One region of the Citrobacter sp. U14242 genome, then DNA from elsewhere that is predicted to be linked to it. Evidence: predicted binding sites of a transcription regulator. Region 1 holds the regulator's gene; the other holds the start of a gene.
The links. The regulator PhoB, encoded in region 1, activates phosphate uptake and scavenging genes when phosphate is short. The targets are predictions, from matches to a motif close to CTGTCATAAAACTGNCNNAT.
Positions count from the first base shown of each region.

Region 2: the regulator PhoB is predicted to act here: its motif matches at 2,641-2,660, upstream of phnC (phosphonate ABC transporter ATP-binding protein).

Region 1 covers NZ_JBKGLW010000003.1:284,549-292,260, reverse strand. The annotation lists gene araJ (MFS transporter AraJ) at 1-142, opposite strand, end outside; gene sbcC (exonuclease subunit SbcC) at 337-3,480, opposite strand; gene sbcD (exonuclease subunit SbcD) at 3,477-4,679, opposite strand; gene phoB (phosphate response regulator transcription factor PhoB) at 4,870-5,559, shown strand; gene phoR (phosphate regulon sensor histidine kinase PhoR) at 5,610-6,905, shown strand; gene brnQ (branched-chain amino acid transporter carrier protein BrnQ) at 7,313-7,712, shown strand, end outside.
Region 2 covers NZ_JBKGLW010000013.1:24,297-32,008, forward strand. The annotation lists gene crfC (clamp-binding protein CrfC) at 1-1,150, opposite strand, end outside; gene ACLJXE_RS19995 (zinc ribbon domain-containing protein YjdM) at 1,693-2,028, shown strand; gene yjdN (VOC family metalloprotein YjdN) at 2,121-2,570, shown strand; gene phnC (phosphonate ABC transporter ATP-binding protein) at 2,703-3,491, shown strand; gene phnD (phosphonate ABC transporter substrate-binding protein) at 3,557-4,573, shown strand; gene phnE (phosphonate ABC transporter, permease protein PhnE) at 4,669-5,448, shown strand; gene phnF (phosphonate metabolism transcriptional regulator PhnF) at 5,469-6,194, shown strand; gene phnG (phosphonate C-P lyase system protein PhnG) at 6,195-6,647, shown strand; gene phnH (phosphonate C-P lyase system protein PhnH) at 6,644-7,228, shown strand; gene ACLJXE_RS20035 (carbon-phosphorus lyase complex subunit PhnI) at 7,228-7,712, shown strand, end outside.

The DNA of each region.
Region 1 (7,712 bases):
CGTAAAACGAAATCATATGGCCAGCATCGGGGATGGAAATGCCCACGTCACGTGCCAGTTCGGTTAATACGCCCATCATGCCAAACTCGGCCATGCCCAGCCCAAACGTCCCGAGGGCTAAAGAGAAAATGACTTTTTTCATACTACCTGCCAACAATAAAGACGCAGGATATGCGCCACAGCGCCGAATGCTCGCCGCCAATAAAGGGATAGCTTGCGGATAAGAAAGAGAGATTGCCATTTCATATCCGTCTTTGTGTATTCACGATCGTGCTATGTATTATGCCGGATGGTGCTTGCGCTTATCCGGCCTGCGAAATCGCACCCACTGACCGATTACTCCACCGCAAACATCTTGTCGAGTTTGCTGTAACCTAATCCATTGATTTTTTTAACCTTGATCTGCACGGGAATACGTTCTTTCATCGCTTCGACGTGGCTTATCACACCAATGGTCTTGCCCGTGGCGTTCAGGGCGTCCAGCGCGTCGAGGGCGGTATCCAGCGTTTCGCTATCCAGCGTACCGAAGCCTTCATCGAGGAACAGGGAGTCAATGCGAGTTTTGTGACTGACCAGATCGGACAACGCCAGCGCCAGCGCCAGACTCACGAGGAAGCTCTCGCCGCCGGATAGCGTGCGGGTATCACGCACGGCATCGGCCTGCCAGGTATCCACCACTTCAAGTTCCAGCGCCTCACTGGCCTTGCGTTGCAACAGATAGCGACCGTGCAGGCGGGTCAGCTGATTGTTGGCCAACCAGACAAGGTTATCCAGCGTCAGTCCCTGGGCAAATTTGCGGAATTTATCACCTTCTTTCGAGCCGATCAGCGCATTCAGGTAGCCCCAGTCTTCGACCTGCTGTGAGGCCTTTTCAATCTCTTGCATCAGGGTCTGCTGTTGCTGCCGGTTTTCGGCATCCTGCCGGAGCTGCTGGCGAATTTCGCCCTGGCGCGTGGTGTTATCCCGCAGTTGTTGCGTGAGCAGTGCCAGTGCATCGCGAAGATATTCCACGGTGAGTGTGAGATCCGCGCCAGCAGGCGGTTGCTGCTGATGCGTTGCCAGCGCCTGCTGAGCCTGGTTAAGCAGTGTTTGCGCCTGTTGTCGCTGGCCTTCCAGCGACTGCTTAAGCTGCTCAAGATGGTTAAATGCCTCTTCATCCAGCAGGGCAGCAAGGAAGGCGTCGCGATCGTCAAAAACACTGGCCTGCAATGCGCTATCAAATTGTGCCTGTATCTCAATTGCGCGTTGAGCTTCCTGGGCTTCCTGTTGTTGCAGCGACTGCCACTGGCCCTGTAATGAGAGGCAGTCGTCGTGCACCTGCCGCCAGTTTTCCAGCGCCAGGCTTTCTGTCGTTTCTTCCTTTGTGCCGGTTTCGGGCAATGTTTCCAGCAATGGCGCAAGCTGTGCCATTTTCGCCTGGAGCTCGGTCAGTTCATTCTGACGACGCTGCCACATCTGCGCTTCGCCCGCACGTGCGTTAAGCCAGGCGGTGATATCGTCATCGGCAGGAAGCGACAGACCGTAGCGGGTTAATTCAGCGAGAAGCGTAGTCTGCCGCTGTTCAATATGCCGCTGAAGCTGGGTTATCTGTTCGGAATGCGCAGTAATTTGAGCCTGCAGGGCATGACGCAGGCTCAACTGGTGAAGCTGTTGTTCGTGTTCCTCCTGGGCTGCAAGCCAGGGGGCGATATCATCCTGCGGTTGTAACGTTATGTTCAGACGGGTAGTCAGCGCCTGCCACTCTTTAGTAAGTGCTTGCTCCTCCTGAGAAAGCGTCTGTACCTCGCGTTCATCGCGCTGTAACTGTTGGGTTATCGCGTCGAGCTGTCCGCGTAGCGTTGACCCCTCATCGGCCAGCGTTTTGACCTCTTTTTCTAATGCATCCCGTCGCGCCTGATTGACGCTGAGTTCGAGTGTTTGATAGTGCTCAATGGCCGGATGCGTCGTGGAGCCACAAAGTGGACAAGGCTGTCCGGATTGCAGTAAAGCACGCTGGCTTTCCAGATCTTTAATCCGTGCTTCCTGCTCGCAGAGCGTTTTTACATCGGTCAGATGCTGATTTTTATCTTTATAACGCTGACGTTTTTCTGCCAGGGCCGCGTTGCGCTGAGCTTGCTCCTGCTGCCGCTGCTGAATTGTGCTGCGTAGCTGTACCAGCTGTTTTTGTTTCGGTGCAATTTGTCCATGCAGATTGCTCAGTTGCTGGCGTAATGGACGCCACTGTGAGTGCTGCGCCAGTGCTACCGTGACCTCTTGCGCGTTAAGGGCCAACGAGGGAAGCGGCAGTGCATCCAGCTTGCGTACGTCGCTGTCGCGTAGTTTTTGCCACTGACGTAGCTGGTCGTTAGCGTCAGATTGCTGTGCCAATAGCGCTTTCCATCCTGCCAGTTCGCTGCTCCATAAGCGGAAACGGTCATGTTCGTTCAGCCAGTCGGTTAGCGTCTGCTGTTCGGTGAGCAGGGTCACCGACTGTTTTTGTGCCTGCTGACGGATGCGCCCACGCAGCGTTAAGCTGCTTTGTAAGCGAGCATTCACTTCCTGAATATTCTGTCGTGTTCGGCTAAGCGTGGCGGATTGTTCCTGAATTCGCTCCCAGTGCGGGCGCAACGCTCTGGCGGGATGTGCCAGGCTGAGTGTCGCCAACTGCGGCTGTGCTTTTTCTTGTGCCTCTTTTGCGGTTTGTAATGCTTGCTGGTGGCGGCGTATTTCCGCCTGCAGCTCATTTTGTCGGGTGAGCCAATTAAGATGCTGTTGCTGGATGTGCTGACGGGTAAGATGCTGTTTCTCTTCGTCAGTAAGTACCTGCAAACTTTCTGTCAGTGACTGCACCTGCTCTGCGGCGAGCAGGGCAACACCGCTGGCCTGCGCCTGTAGCTTTTCCAGCGCAGTGCGCGCCGCTTTATGTTTTTCGAACACCATGGCGGAGATTTGTCCATAAATCTCGGTCCCCGTCAGTTCTTCCAATAGCTCGGCGCGTTCTTTCGGTTTGGCATTGAGAAAAGCAGCGAACTGCCCCTGAGACAGCAGCATAGAACGGGTAAAGCGTCCGTAGTCCAGCCCGGTAAGTTCGGCAGTGATTTCCAGCTTGTCTTTAACTTTATCGGCGAGGATTTTGCCATCGGCGCAGCGAGCCAGTTCGACACGCGGAACCTGCAGGTTACCTTCTGGTTGATTGCGCGCGCGGTTCTGACTCCAGAATGCGCGATAGGCTTCGCCTCTGACCTCGAATTCAACTTCGGCCAGACATTCCGCCGTGTCGCGGGTCATCAGGTCATTTTGCGACTGCGATACGGTATTGAGTCGTGGTGTTTCGTGGTACAGCGCGAGGCAAATGGCGTCCAGCAGGGTGGTCTTCCCGGCACCGGTTGGACCGGTGATGGCAAACAGCCCGTTGCTGGCAAAAGGCTCTGCCGTGAAATCAACTTTCCATTCCCCTTTCAGGGAGTTGAGGTTTTTCAGACGCAGGCTGAGAATTTTCATGCTTCGGTCTCCCCGGCGAGCGTGTGTAAGGTCGTGTTAAACAGGTGATTCAGGCGCTCACGCTGTGGATCGTCGAGTTCTTCCAGCGCCAGACGGCGGTCAAATACCTCTGTCACGCTCAATTCACTCAACGTTTCACGTCGTTCATTGGCCATGATGCGCTCGCGTTGTTCACGGCTACGACGCACCAATAAGACTTCTACCGGTAAATCCTCGGTCAGGGCCTGGATTTTGCGCTGCATATCGTGCAGATAGTCATCGGTTGCGATTTCTATATCTAACCACACCGGCGGTTCCTGTTGCGTGTCACGCCATTGTTCCAGCTGTGCGCTAATCGTCGCTATATCGCCTTTCAACACGGCAAGCTGTTGGGTTACTGGCACGATGAGGTTTTCAACGGCGCTCAGCTTACCGTTTTCAAAGCTCACCAGGTGGACGCATTTGCTTTTGCCGCACTCGTCAAAACTGAGTGCAATTGGGGAGCCGCAATAGCGAATATGTTCTGTACCGCCGATGACCTGTGCCCGGTGAATATGTCCCAGCGCGATGTAATCCGCTGGTGGGAAATTTTGTGCCGGAAAAGCATCCAGCGTCCCAATATAAATATCACGTACGGCGTCACTTTTACTGGCACCGACGGTGGTCAGATGTCCTGTCGCAATAATCGGCAGATTCTGGTCGCCACGCAGCGCGCAGGCGTCCTGATATTGCTGTTGGTAATAGTCGGTGATTGCACCTAATACATGCTGCTGTTTTTCGTGACCGGTTAGCCCCGCCTGGCTGGTAATGATGTCACGTGGGCGTAAAAAAGGAACCGGACAGAGGATCGCGCCCGGCATGCCGTCGCGTTGAAGTAGCACTTGCGGTGCATGGCCCGCGCTGGCCACGACGGTGGTGTTGAGGAACGCCAGAATATCGCGGGATTCATTGAGTGTGGCAACGGAGTCATGGTTTCCTGCCAGCACGACCAGATGACAGCCTGTTTGCTGTAGATTGACAACAAAACGGTTATAGAGCTCGCGGGCGTAGCTTGGCGGTGAACCGGTATCAAAAATATCGCCTGCCACAATAATGGCATCCACCTGATGGGATTGTGCCGTTTCCAGCAGCCAGTCGAGAAAGGCCTGGTGTTCAGCGGCGCGGCTCTTGCTGTAGAAATTTTGGCCCAGATGCCAGTCAGACGTGTGGAGGATGCGCATAAGAGTTCCATGACAAAAAAACGATGGCGGAGATTATAACCTTGCAAGGGCGGTAATATCTTGTTTCCGGGCTGTCATAATTCGCCTGGCTGCGTTAAACCTGGACTATCTTTTCATAAATCTGTCATAAAAGTGACGCATAATGCCACGGTATTGATGGCAAACGATTTAATTATAAACAGGGCAAATCATGGCGAGACGTATTCTGGTCGTAGAAGATGAAGCTCCAATTCGTGAAATGGTCTGCTTCGTGCTCGAGCAAAACGGTTTTCAACCCGTAGAAGCCGAAGACTATGACAGTGCTGTGAACCAACTTAATGAACCCTGGCCGGATCTTGTCCTGCTTGACTGGATGCTTCCCGGCGGCTCGGGTCTACAGTTTATTAAACACCTCAAGCGTGAAGCGATGACGCGGGATATCCCCGTGATGATGCTGACGGCGCGCGGTGAAGAAGAAGACCGTGTGCGGGGACTGGAAACCGGCGCGGATGACTATATTACTAAGCCGTTCTCTCCGAAGGAGCTGGTGGCGCGTATTAAAGCCGTATTACGACGTATTTCCCCCATGGCGGTGGAAGAGGTTATCGAGATGCAGGGGCTGAGTCTTGACCCTACCTCGCACCGTGTGATGACCGGTGAGGACCCGCTGGATATGGGACCTACCGAATTCAAATTGCTCCATTTCTTTATGACCCATCCTGAGCGTGTCTACAGCCGCGAGCAATTACTCAATCATGTGTGGGGAACCAACGTATATGTAGAGGACCGGACGGTCGATGTACATATTCGTCGATTGCGTAAAGCGCTGGAGCATAGTGGGCATGATCGTATGGTGCAGACGGTACGCGGGACGGGATATCGCTTTTCGACTCGCTTCTGACTGCAGGTAATAAGAGCCTGAGGGATTAGGCTGTAAATGGAGTGTGACGTTTGCTTGAACGATTGTCATGGAAAAGGCTGGTACTGGAGCTGATCCTCTGCTGCATACCGGCTTTTATCCTTAGCGCTTTTTTTGGTTATCTACCCTGGTTTTTACTGGCGTCGGTAACGGGTCTGCTTATTTGGCATTTCTGGAATTTATTGCGGTTGTCCTGGTGGCTGTGGGTCGACAGGAGTATGACGCCTCCACCGGGGCGTGGCAGTTGGGAGCCACTGCTCTACGGCCTGCATCAAATGCAGTTGCGTAACAAAAAGCGCCGTCGCGAATTGGGTAACCTCATTAAACGTTTTCGCAGCGGTGCCGAATCACTGCCCGACGCAGTGGTGCTGACCACTGAAGAAGGCGGGATTTTCTGGTGTAACGGACTGGCACAGCAGGTTTTAGGGTTACGCTGGCCGGATGATAGCGGGCAAAACATTCTTAACCTGCTGCGCTACCCGGAATTCACTTTATACCTGAAAACGCGCGATTTTAGTCGGCCGATCAACTTGGTTCTCAATACCGGACGGCATCTGGAAATTCGTGTAATGCCCTACACCGATAAGCAATTGCTGATGGTGGCGCGTGATGTTACGCAGATGCACCAACTGGAAGGTTCCCGGCGTAACTTTTTCGCCAACGCCAGCCATGAGCTGCGCACACCGCTGACGGTGCTGCAAGGTTATCTGGAGATGATGCAGGAGCATCCGCTGGAAGGGACGACGCGAGAAAAAGCGCTGCATACCATGCGTGAGCAAACCTACCGTATGGAAGGGCTGGTGAAGCAGTTGCTGACACTGTCGAAAATTGAAGCTGCACCGACGATGATGCTCAATGAAAAGGTGGATGTACCGATGATGCTGCGCGTGGTTGAACACGAAGCACAAACGCTGAGCCAGCATAAACACACGTTTACTTTTGATGTTGATAGCCAACTGAACGTGCGGGGCAACGAAGAACAACTGCGTAGCGCAATCTCAAACCTCGTGTATAACGCGGTGAATCACACGCCTGCGGGAACGCATATTACCGTACGCTGGCAGCATGTGGCGTCGGGAGCGGAGTTTAGCGTGGAAGATAACGGTCCGGGTATTGCTGCTGAGCATATTCCACGTCTGACTGAGCGTTTTTATCGTGTAGATAAAGCGCGATCCCGACAAACGGGGGGGAGCGGATTAGGACTGGCGATTGTGAAGCATGCTCTGCATCATCACGACAGCCGTTTGAATATAGACAGTACCCCAGGCAAAGGAACACGTTTTAGTTTTGTGCTTGCGGAACGTTTAATTGCCAAAAATAACGGTTGAAACGTATTCGTAAGCTTATCTTTCCAAAAGCCAGCGCAAGCTGGCTTTTTTTGTTGCAGTCAATAAATAGATCCTGAATTTTACGACGTTTGATTGTTTTTTGTTCGCATGATTACCCATGTCTTTTTCCAGGGAATGGTGTTTTGTGCTGGCTCAATTTTTCATATCGCTATATTGTTCTGGTTTTTAGATCCCACCTTGCTTTAAAACGTTATAAGCGTTTAAATTGCGCATCAAATGCTGTCATACCGACTGCATTTACGCGGTAAATCGAAAAACTATTCTTCGCCGCGCCATGCAGGGAGAATTTCCCGCTGGAGTTGCTTAAAAATTCCGCTGTATCATCCCGCGGGGAAAGGCAGAAAATTAAACGTTTTCAACACCACATCCACAGGCAGTAAGACTTTATGACCCATCAGTTAAAATCGCGCGATATTATCGCTCTGGGATTTATGACATTTGCACTGTTCGTTGGTGCAGGTAACATTATTTTCCCCCCAATGGTTGGTTTGCAGGCAGGCGAACACGTCTGGACTGCAGCCTTTGGCTTCCTGATTACCGCCGTAGGCCTTCCGGTACTTACCGTGGTCGCACTGGCGAAAGTAGGCGGCGGCGTGGACAGCCTGAGCACGCCTATCGGTAAAGTTGCCGGTCTGCTGCTGGCTACCGTCTGCTATCTGGCCGTGGGGCCATTATTCGCCACGCCGCGTACCGCAACGGTTTCGTTCGAAGTTGGGATTGCACCGTTGACCGGTGATTCCGCGCTGCCGCTGTTCATCTACAGCGTGGTGTACTTCGCGATTGTGA
Region 2 (7,712 bases), on a different contig from region 1:
AGCGCCTGCCAAGTGCCGCTTCGGCAAAGTCCTGGACCCAGCGCTGCTCCTGATGATCCGGCAAGCGCCCATTGTTCACTAGTTCATGACGTGCCCTGTTGGCCAGATATCCCCACATTGAGGAGACCGGATAAATACGTTCAGGCGTAATACCGCCTTTCATCAACGTGCCGGAAATTAACGCCCGTACCTGCTCTTCATCATCGCTGTTGCGGTCTTTCTGATCGAATTTGTTAACCAGTGCATACAGCGGTACTGATTTTCCAACCGCCATAATGGCCTGACGGACTTCCTCATCCGAAATCGACTTCAGTTGGGTATAATCCATCACCGCCAGTACCGCTGAAGCCCGGGCCAGCTGTTCATTGAGCATCTGTTGTAAGTGTGGTTGTCCGGCCTCATTCGGCCCGGGAGTATCCAGCAGCGTCAATTGTCCAGGATAACTGGCCAGCCCGGCCAGATGCACGAACTCAACCTCAATAACCGGAATATGCTCAATTGCAGCATAGGCGGCAAACGGAAAATCTACCTCCAGCGCTTTAGACAAACGCACCAGATCGTTCAGGCTCTTAAGAAAATGGAAAATAGGTTGTGCACCAAGATAATACCGTTCAAATGCCACGCCATTTTCAATATGCTGAAGCAGGGCATTCATATCCTTATCTATTTCCAGCGCCTGAGCCAGACGCTGACGATCGCATTCCCGCACGCGCTGCTGTAATACTTTCATTAAGGCGTCAATTGGCGCGACATGCGAAAAATACAGCACCGGCTCTTTCTGTCCCGGTGTATGGCGGATAAGGGTCGGTAACGCCGTCATAGGGCGATTACGATTAGGTAAAACCTCGGTTCCGACAATCGCGTTAATCGTCGTCGACTTTCCCGCCTTCATCGTACCGACGATAGCCAGAACCATTTCCAGACGGGTAATCTTTCGCAGTTCATTGTTGAGCGTTGCCTGCTGGACATCCATGCCACGAGCGCTGAAATGCAAGGGCTGAACAACCTGTCCGCTATGCTCTCCTTTTTTCACCATGACATCATTCGCCGAGGTCATTGGCAATTTCTGCAATTGCCGGAGATGTTCAAGAGAGAGCATCAGTAAGCGTTCAGCTTCCTGACTTAATTCATAAATTGTCTGTGTGTACATGGAAAATCTTTCCTTAACGCAAATAGCATTACTTTTATTTAGCCAAATCGTTTTATTTATAGATCTTCGGCTTTTATAATTACGTGTGGAAATAATTAAAATTAAAACAACCAGCTGATATTATTAAAATAAAATTTATCGTATAACTGCTGGCCTGATGCCTCTCACTGACTATATTAAGTAAGAAAGATAAACAGAGTAGTTCAGTTTTAAAGAATGCCAGCTTAATTCCCCTACCAAAATTAAGGGGTCGCAAAGTATTCACTCACAATGACTTAGCTATCATGTAAGCCATGTTACCTATGAATATCGGGTGTTTCGCCTCACCTTATCTTAAATAACTAAACGTAGCAATTTCCCTTAAAAAATATTCCTTCTGGTTTTCATAGACGTGAAAGCAACCCGACGCCACAACAGATAGTTGCGCATAATTGGCCTGTAGCCCCGACAAAAGCAGGGATTTTATGTATAATTGCGGCCTTTTTCGGCAATCTGCCAACTTTTGGGCGCTTTTGCCCCTGCTGACTTTTGAGGAAATCCACATGTCATTACCACACTGCCCACAATGCAACTCCGAATACACTTACGAAGATAACGGCATGTTCATCTGCCCGGAATGCGCTCACGAATGGAACGACGCTGAACCCGCTCAGGACAGCGACGAACTGATCGTTAAAGATGCTAACGGTAACCTGCTCGCCGATGGCGACAGCGTTACCGTAGTAAAAGATCTGAAGGTAAAAGGTAGCTCTTCCATGCTGAAGATCGGTACCAAAGTAAAAAACATCCGTCTGGTTGAAGGCGACCACAACATCGATTGCAAAATTGATGGCTTTGGTCCAATGAAGCTGAAATCTGAGTTTGTGAAAAAGAACTGATTTGTCAGGCGGGGAGCTCATACTTCCCGCCTGGTTTATTTTTGTACACGGCATCTACACTTAACTGGCTTCTCTTACCCGAGGTAAAGATCATGCCGTTAAGTCCCTACATCTCATTCGCAGGCAACTGCGCTGACGCCATTGCGTACTACCAAAAAACATTAGGCGCTGAACTTCTCTACAAAATCAACTTCGGTGAAATGCCCAAATCGGCGCAGGACAGCGAAGAAGGTTGCCCTTCCGGAATGAAATTCCCCGATACCGCCATCGCCCATGCCAACCTACGTATTGCGGGCAGCGACATTATGATGAGCGATAGCGTCGCCACCGGAAAAGCCCACTACTCCGGCTTCACGCTGGTTCTCGACACGCAAAATGTCGATGAAGGGAAGCGCTGGTTTGATAACCTGGCCGCACAAGGACAAATTGAAATGGACTGGCAGGAGACCTTCTGGGCACATGGTTTCGGTAAAGTGACCGACCAGTACGGCGTGCCGTGGATGATCAACGTCGTCAAGCAACAGCAACCCCCTACCGAGTGATGTAACGGGAGGCTCGTCCTCCCGGACTGTCATCAAATATCGCTCAACTCTTCATCGCTAAGTAACTTTCCTTTAACGAAAACGTCACATTAATCCGCCACGATGGGGCCACTTTTTTAGGGAGGCCGCATCATGCAAACGGTTATTCGCGTCGAGAAACTCTCCAAATCCTTCAATCAACATCAGGCGCTTAATGCGGTTGATCTGAATATCTGTGCCGGTGAGATGGTGGCTCTGCTTGGGCCATCTGGCTCCGGCAAATCCACCCTTTTACGTCATTTAAGCGGCTTGATTACCGGTGATAAATCACCGGGCAGTCACGTCGAGCTATTAGGCCGTACCGTTCAACGTGAAGGCCGACTGGCGCGCGACATCCGCAAAAGCCGTGCCCACACCGGCTACATCTTCCAACAGTTCAATCTGGTGAACCGCCTGACCGTGCTGGAGAACGTGCTGATTGGCGCGCTCGGTAGCACACCGTTCTGGCGCACCTGCTTTAGCTGGTTTAGCCAGGAACAGAAGCAGCGCGCGTTACAGGCGCTGACCCGCGTTGGCATGGCTCACTTTGCCTATCAGCGCGTTTCCACGCTCTCCGGCGGACAGCAGCAGCGCGTCGCCATCGCCCGCGCGCTAATGCAGCAGGCCAAAGTGATCCTCGCCGACGAGCCCATTGCCTCGCTGGACCCGGAATCGGCGCGCATCGTGATGGACACCCTGCGCGACATCAACCAGACCGACGGCATCACCGTGGTCGTCACGCTGCATCAGGTGGATTACGCCCTGCGCTACTGCGAACGCATTGTCGCGCTGCGTCAGGGAAACGTCTTCTTTGATGGCAGCAGCCAGCACTTCGATAACGATCGTTTTGATCATCTCTACTGCAGCATGAACCGCGTCGAACAGAACGCGCAGGCTGCTTAATTGAACTGAAAAGACCAGGCTGACAAGTGAAATAGCCTGGAACAATGACTCGTTGAGGAAAAAACATGAGCTATAAGGCCGTTGCCGCGCTGGCGTTCACCAGCATGTTCAGCATCAGTACCTTGTTAAGCCCGGCGCATGCCGAAGAACAAGAAAAAGCGCTGAACTTTGGCATTATTTCAACTGAATCACAGCAAAACCTGAAGCCACAGTGGGAACCGTTCCTGAAGGACATGGAAAAATCGCTGGGTGTCAAAGTGAACGCCTTCTTTGCTCCGGACTACGCCGGGATCATCCAGGGAATGCGCTTTAACAAAGTCGATATCGCCTGGTACGGCAACCTCTCAGCAATGGAAGCGGTGGATCGCGCCAACGGACAGGTCTTTGCCCAGACCGTCGCTGCCGACGGCTCTCCAGGGTACTGGAGCGTACTGATCGTTAACAAGGACAGCCCGATCAACAACCTGAACGATCTGATCGCCAAACGTAAGGATCTGACCTTCGGCAACGGCGATCCCAACTCCACTTCAGGCTACCTCGTCCCTGGTTACTACGTCTTCGCGAAAAACAACATCTCCGCCACCGACTTCAAACGCACCGTCAATGCCGGACACGAAACCAACGCCCTGGCCGTCGCCAACAAACAGGTGGATGTGGCTACCAACAACACCGAAAACCTCGACAAGCTGAAAACCTCCGCACCAGACAAGCTGAAAGAACTGAAGGTTATCTGGAAGTCACCGCTGATCCCAGGCGATCCGATCGTCTGGCGTAAGAACCTCTCTGAAGCCACCAAGGACAAGGTGTACGACTTCTTCATGAACTACGGCAAAACGCCGGAGCAGAAAACCGTGCTGGAACGCCTGGGTTGGGCACCGTTCCGCGCCTCCAGCGATTTGCAACTGGTCCCGATTCGCCAACTCGCACTGTTTAAAGAGATGCAGGGCGTGAAGGACAACAAAGGCCTGAATGCAGAAGAAAAAACCAGCAAAACGTCGGCTCTGAAAGCACAGCTTGATGATCTCGACCGCCTGACTGCAGCGCTGGGTGCAATGACCAGCGTGACCAAAGCGGTGCAATAACGGATTGCCCGGTGGCGCGATGCTTACCGGGCCTACGAACGTAGGCCGGATAAGGCAAAGCCGCCATCCGGCAATACAGAATAATGGAGCTAAATATGCAAACCATCACCGTCGCCCCGCCCAAGCGTAGCTGGTTCTCGCTGCTGAGCTGGGCCATTCTTCTCGCCGTGCTGGTGGTCTCGTGGAAAGGCGCCGAAATGGCCCCGCTCACGCTGATCCAGGATTCCGGCAATATGGCAACCTTCGCTGCCGACTTCTTCCCACCGGACTTCAGCCAGTGGCAGGACTATCTCGGTGAAATGGCCGTCACGCTGCAAATCGCCGTCTGGGGGACCGCCCTCGCCGTGGTGTTGTCGATTCCGTTCGGCCTGATGTGCGCCGATAACCTCGTGCCGTGGTGGATTTACCAGCCGATGCGTCGCCTGATGGATGCCTGTCGCGCCATCAACGAAATGGTCTTCGCCATGCTGTTTGTCGTTGCCGTTGGTTTGGGTCCGTTCGCCGGGGTGATGGCGCTGTTTATCCACACCACCGGGGTGCTCTCCAAGCTGCTTTCCGAAGCGGTAGAAGCCATTGAACCCGGTCCGGTAGAAGGCATTCGCGCCACCGGAGCCAACAAGATTGAAGAGATTCTTTACGGCGTTCTGCCACAGGTCATGCCGCTGCTCATCTCCTACTCGCTGTATCGCTTTGAGTCCAACGTTCGTTCAGCCACGGTAGTTGGGATGGTCGGCGCAGGCGGCATTGGCGTGACCTTATGGGAAGCGATTCGCGGTTTCCAGTTCCAGCAAACCTGTGCCCTGATGGTGTTAATCATCGTCACCGTCAGTCTGCTGGATTTCCTCTCCCAGCGTTTGCGTAAGCACTTTATCTGACTAGCGAGGCATTGATTGCTATGCACTTGTCTACACATCTGACCAGTTATCCGACGCGTTATCAGGAGATTGCCGCGAGACTTGAGCAGGAGCTTCGTCAACATTATCGCTGCGGTGATTACCTGCCCGCCGAGCATCAACTGGCCGCGCGTTACGAGGTAAACCGCCATACTCTGCGCCGCGCTATCGATCAACTGGTTGAGCGCGGCTGGGTGCAGCGTCGTCAGGGCGTGGGGGTTCTGGTGCTGATGCGCCCGTTCGACTACCCATTGAATGCCCAGGCACGCTTCAGCCAGAACCTGCTGGATCAGGGCAGCCACCCCACCAGCGAAAAACTGCTGGCGGTGCTGCGTCCGGCTTCCAGCCCCATTGCGGATGCGCTGAGCATTAACGAGGGCGATAACGTCATCCATTTGCGCACCCTGCGCCGGGTCAACGGCATCGCCCTGTGCCAAATCGACCACTATTTTTCCGACCTCACTCTCTGGCCGCTATTGCAGGGCTTTAACCACGGCTCGCTGCACGACTACCTGCGCGAACAGTCGGGCCTGACGCTGCTACGCACGCAAACGCGTATCAGCGCCCGCCGCGCACAGGCCAAAGAGAGCAAAGTGCTGGAAATCCCCAACATGGCGCCGCTGCTGTGCGTGCGCACCCTGAACCACCGTGAAGGCGAAGAACAGGCCGCGGAATATTCCGTCAGCCTGACCCGCGCCGACATGATCGAATTCACCATGGAGCACTGAATGCATTTCGATACCGCCACTCGCCAGCGTTGGATGCGCGCGCTGGCTTACAGCAATGCCGATGCCCTGAATGCGCGTATCAAGGCGCTCAAACTGACGCCGGACTATGCGCTTATTCGCGCCCCGGAAAGCGGGCTGATGCAGATACAGGCCCGCATGGGCGGCACCGGTAATCGTTTCTTTGCTGGCGACACCACGCTCACCCGCGCGGTTATTCGCCTGAAAAGCGGCACGCTGGGCTACAGCTACCTGCTGGGTCGCAATAAACAACATGCCGAGCAGTGCGCGGTAATTGACGCATTGCTTCAGGAACAAACGCATTTCCAGAACCTAATGGAAACCTTAATTGCCCCGCTGGAAGCGGAACGCGAGGCGCTGATTCGCGCACGCCGTGCCGAAGTCAATGCCAGCCGGGTCGACTTCTTCACGCTGGTACGCGGAGATAACGCATGACCTTACAAACCGCCTTTAATTTACCTGTTCAGGATGCCCAACAGAGCTTTCGTCGCCTGCTGAAGGCCATGAGTGAACCCGGCGTCATTGTCGCCCTGCATCAACTGAAACATGGCTGGCAGCCACTGGGTCTGGCCACTACCAGCGTGCTGTTGACGCTGGTCGATGGCGACACGCCGGTCTGGCTGGCACCCTCGATAGATAACGATATCGCCCGACAGAATCTGCGTTTTCACACCAACGCACCGCTGGTGGACCAGCCGCAACAGGCCGCCTTTGCAGTCGCCGACGAGCGCATCAGCAGCGAACAGCTTAACGCCCTCTCCGCCGGTTCCGCCGTCGCGCCAGAGACCGGCGCCACGCTGATTGTGCAGGTATCTGGCTTAAGCGGTGGACGCATGCTGCGTCTGACCGGCGCGGGTATCGCCGAAGAACGCATGATCGCGCCACAGCTACCGGAATGTCTGATTCACGAACTTACCGAACGCCCACATCCGTTCCCGCTGGGGGTCGATCTGATCCTCACCTGTGGTGAACGACTGCTGGCTATTCCGCGAACCACCCATGTGGAGGTGTGCTGATGTACGTCGCCGTCAAAGGGGGCGAAAAGGCGATAGCCAACGCCCATGCACTGCAGGAAAGCCGACGCCGGGGCGATGAGAGCATTGCTGAACTGAGCGTGGCACAAATCGAACAACAGATGAACCTGGCCGTCGACCGGGTGATGACCGAAGGCGGCATTGCCGACCGCGAGCTGGCGGCACTGGCGCTAAAACAGGCCAGCGGCGATAACGTCGAAGCCATCTTTCTGCTACGCGCCTATCGCACCACACTGCCAAAACTGGCCGTCAGCGAACCGGTTAACAGCGCCGAGATGCGCCTGGAACGCCGAATTTCTGCCGTCTACAAGGACATTCCCGGCGGGCAATTGTTAGGACCCACCTACGATTACACCCATCGCCTGCTGGATTTTACCCTGCTGGCCAATGGTGAAACGCCACCGCTGCGCAGCGCTGAAAATACGCAGGACACCTCTCCGCACGTCTTTTCTCTGCTGGCAAATCA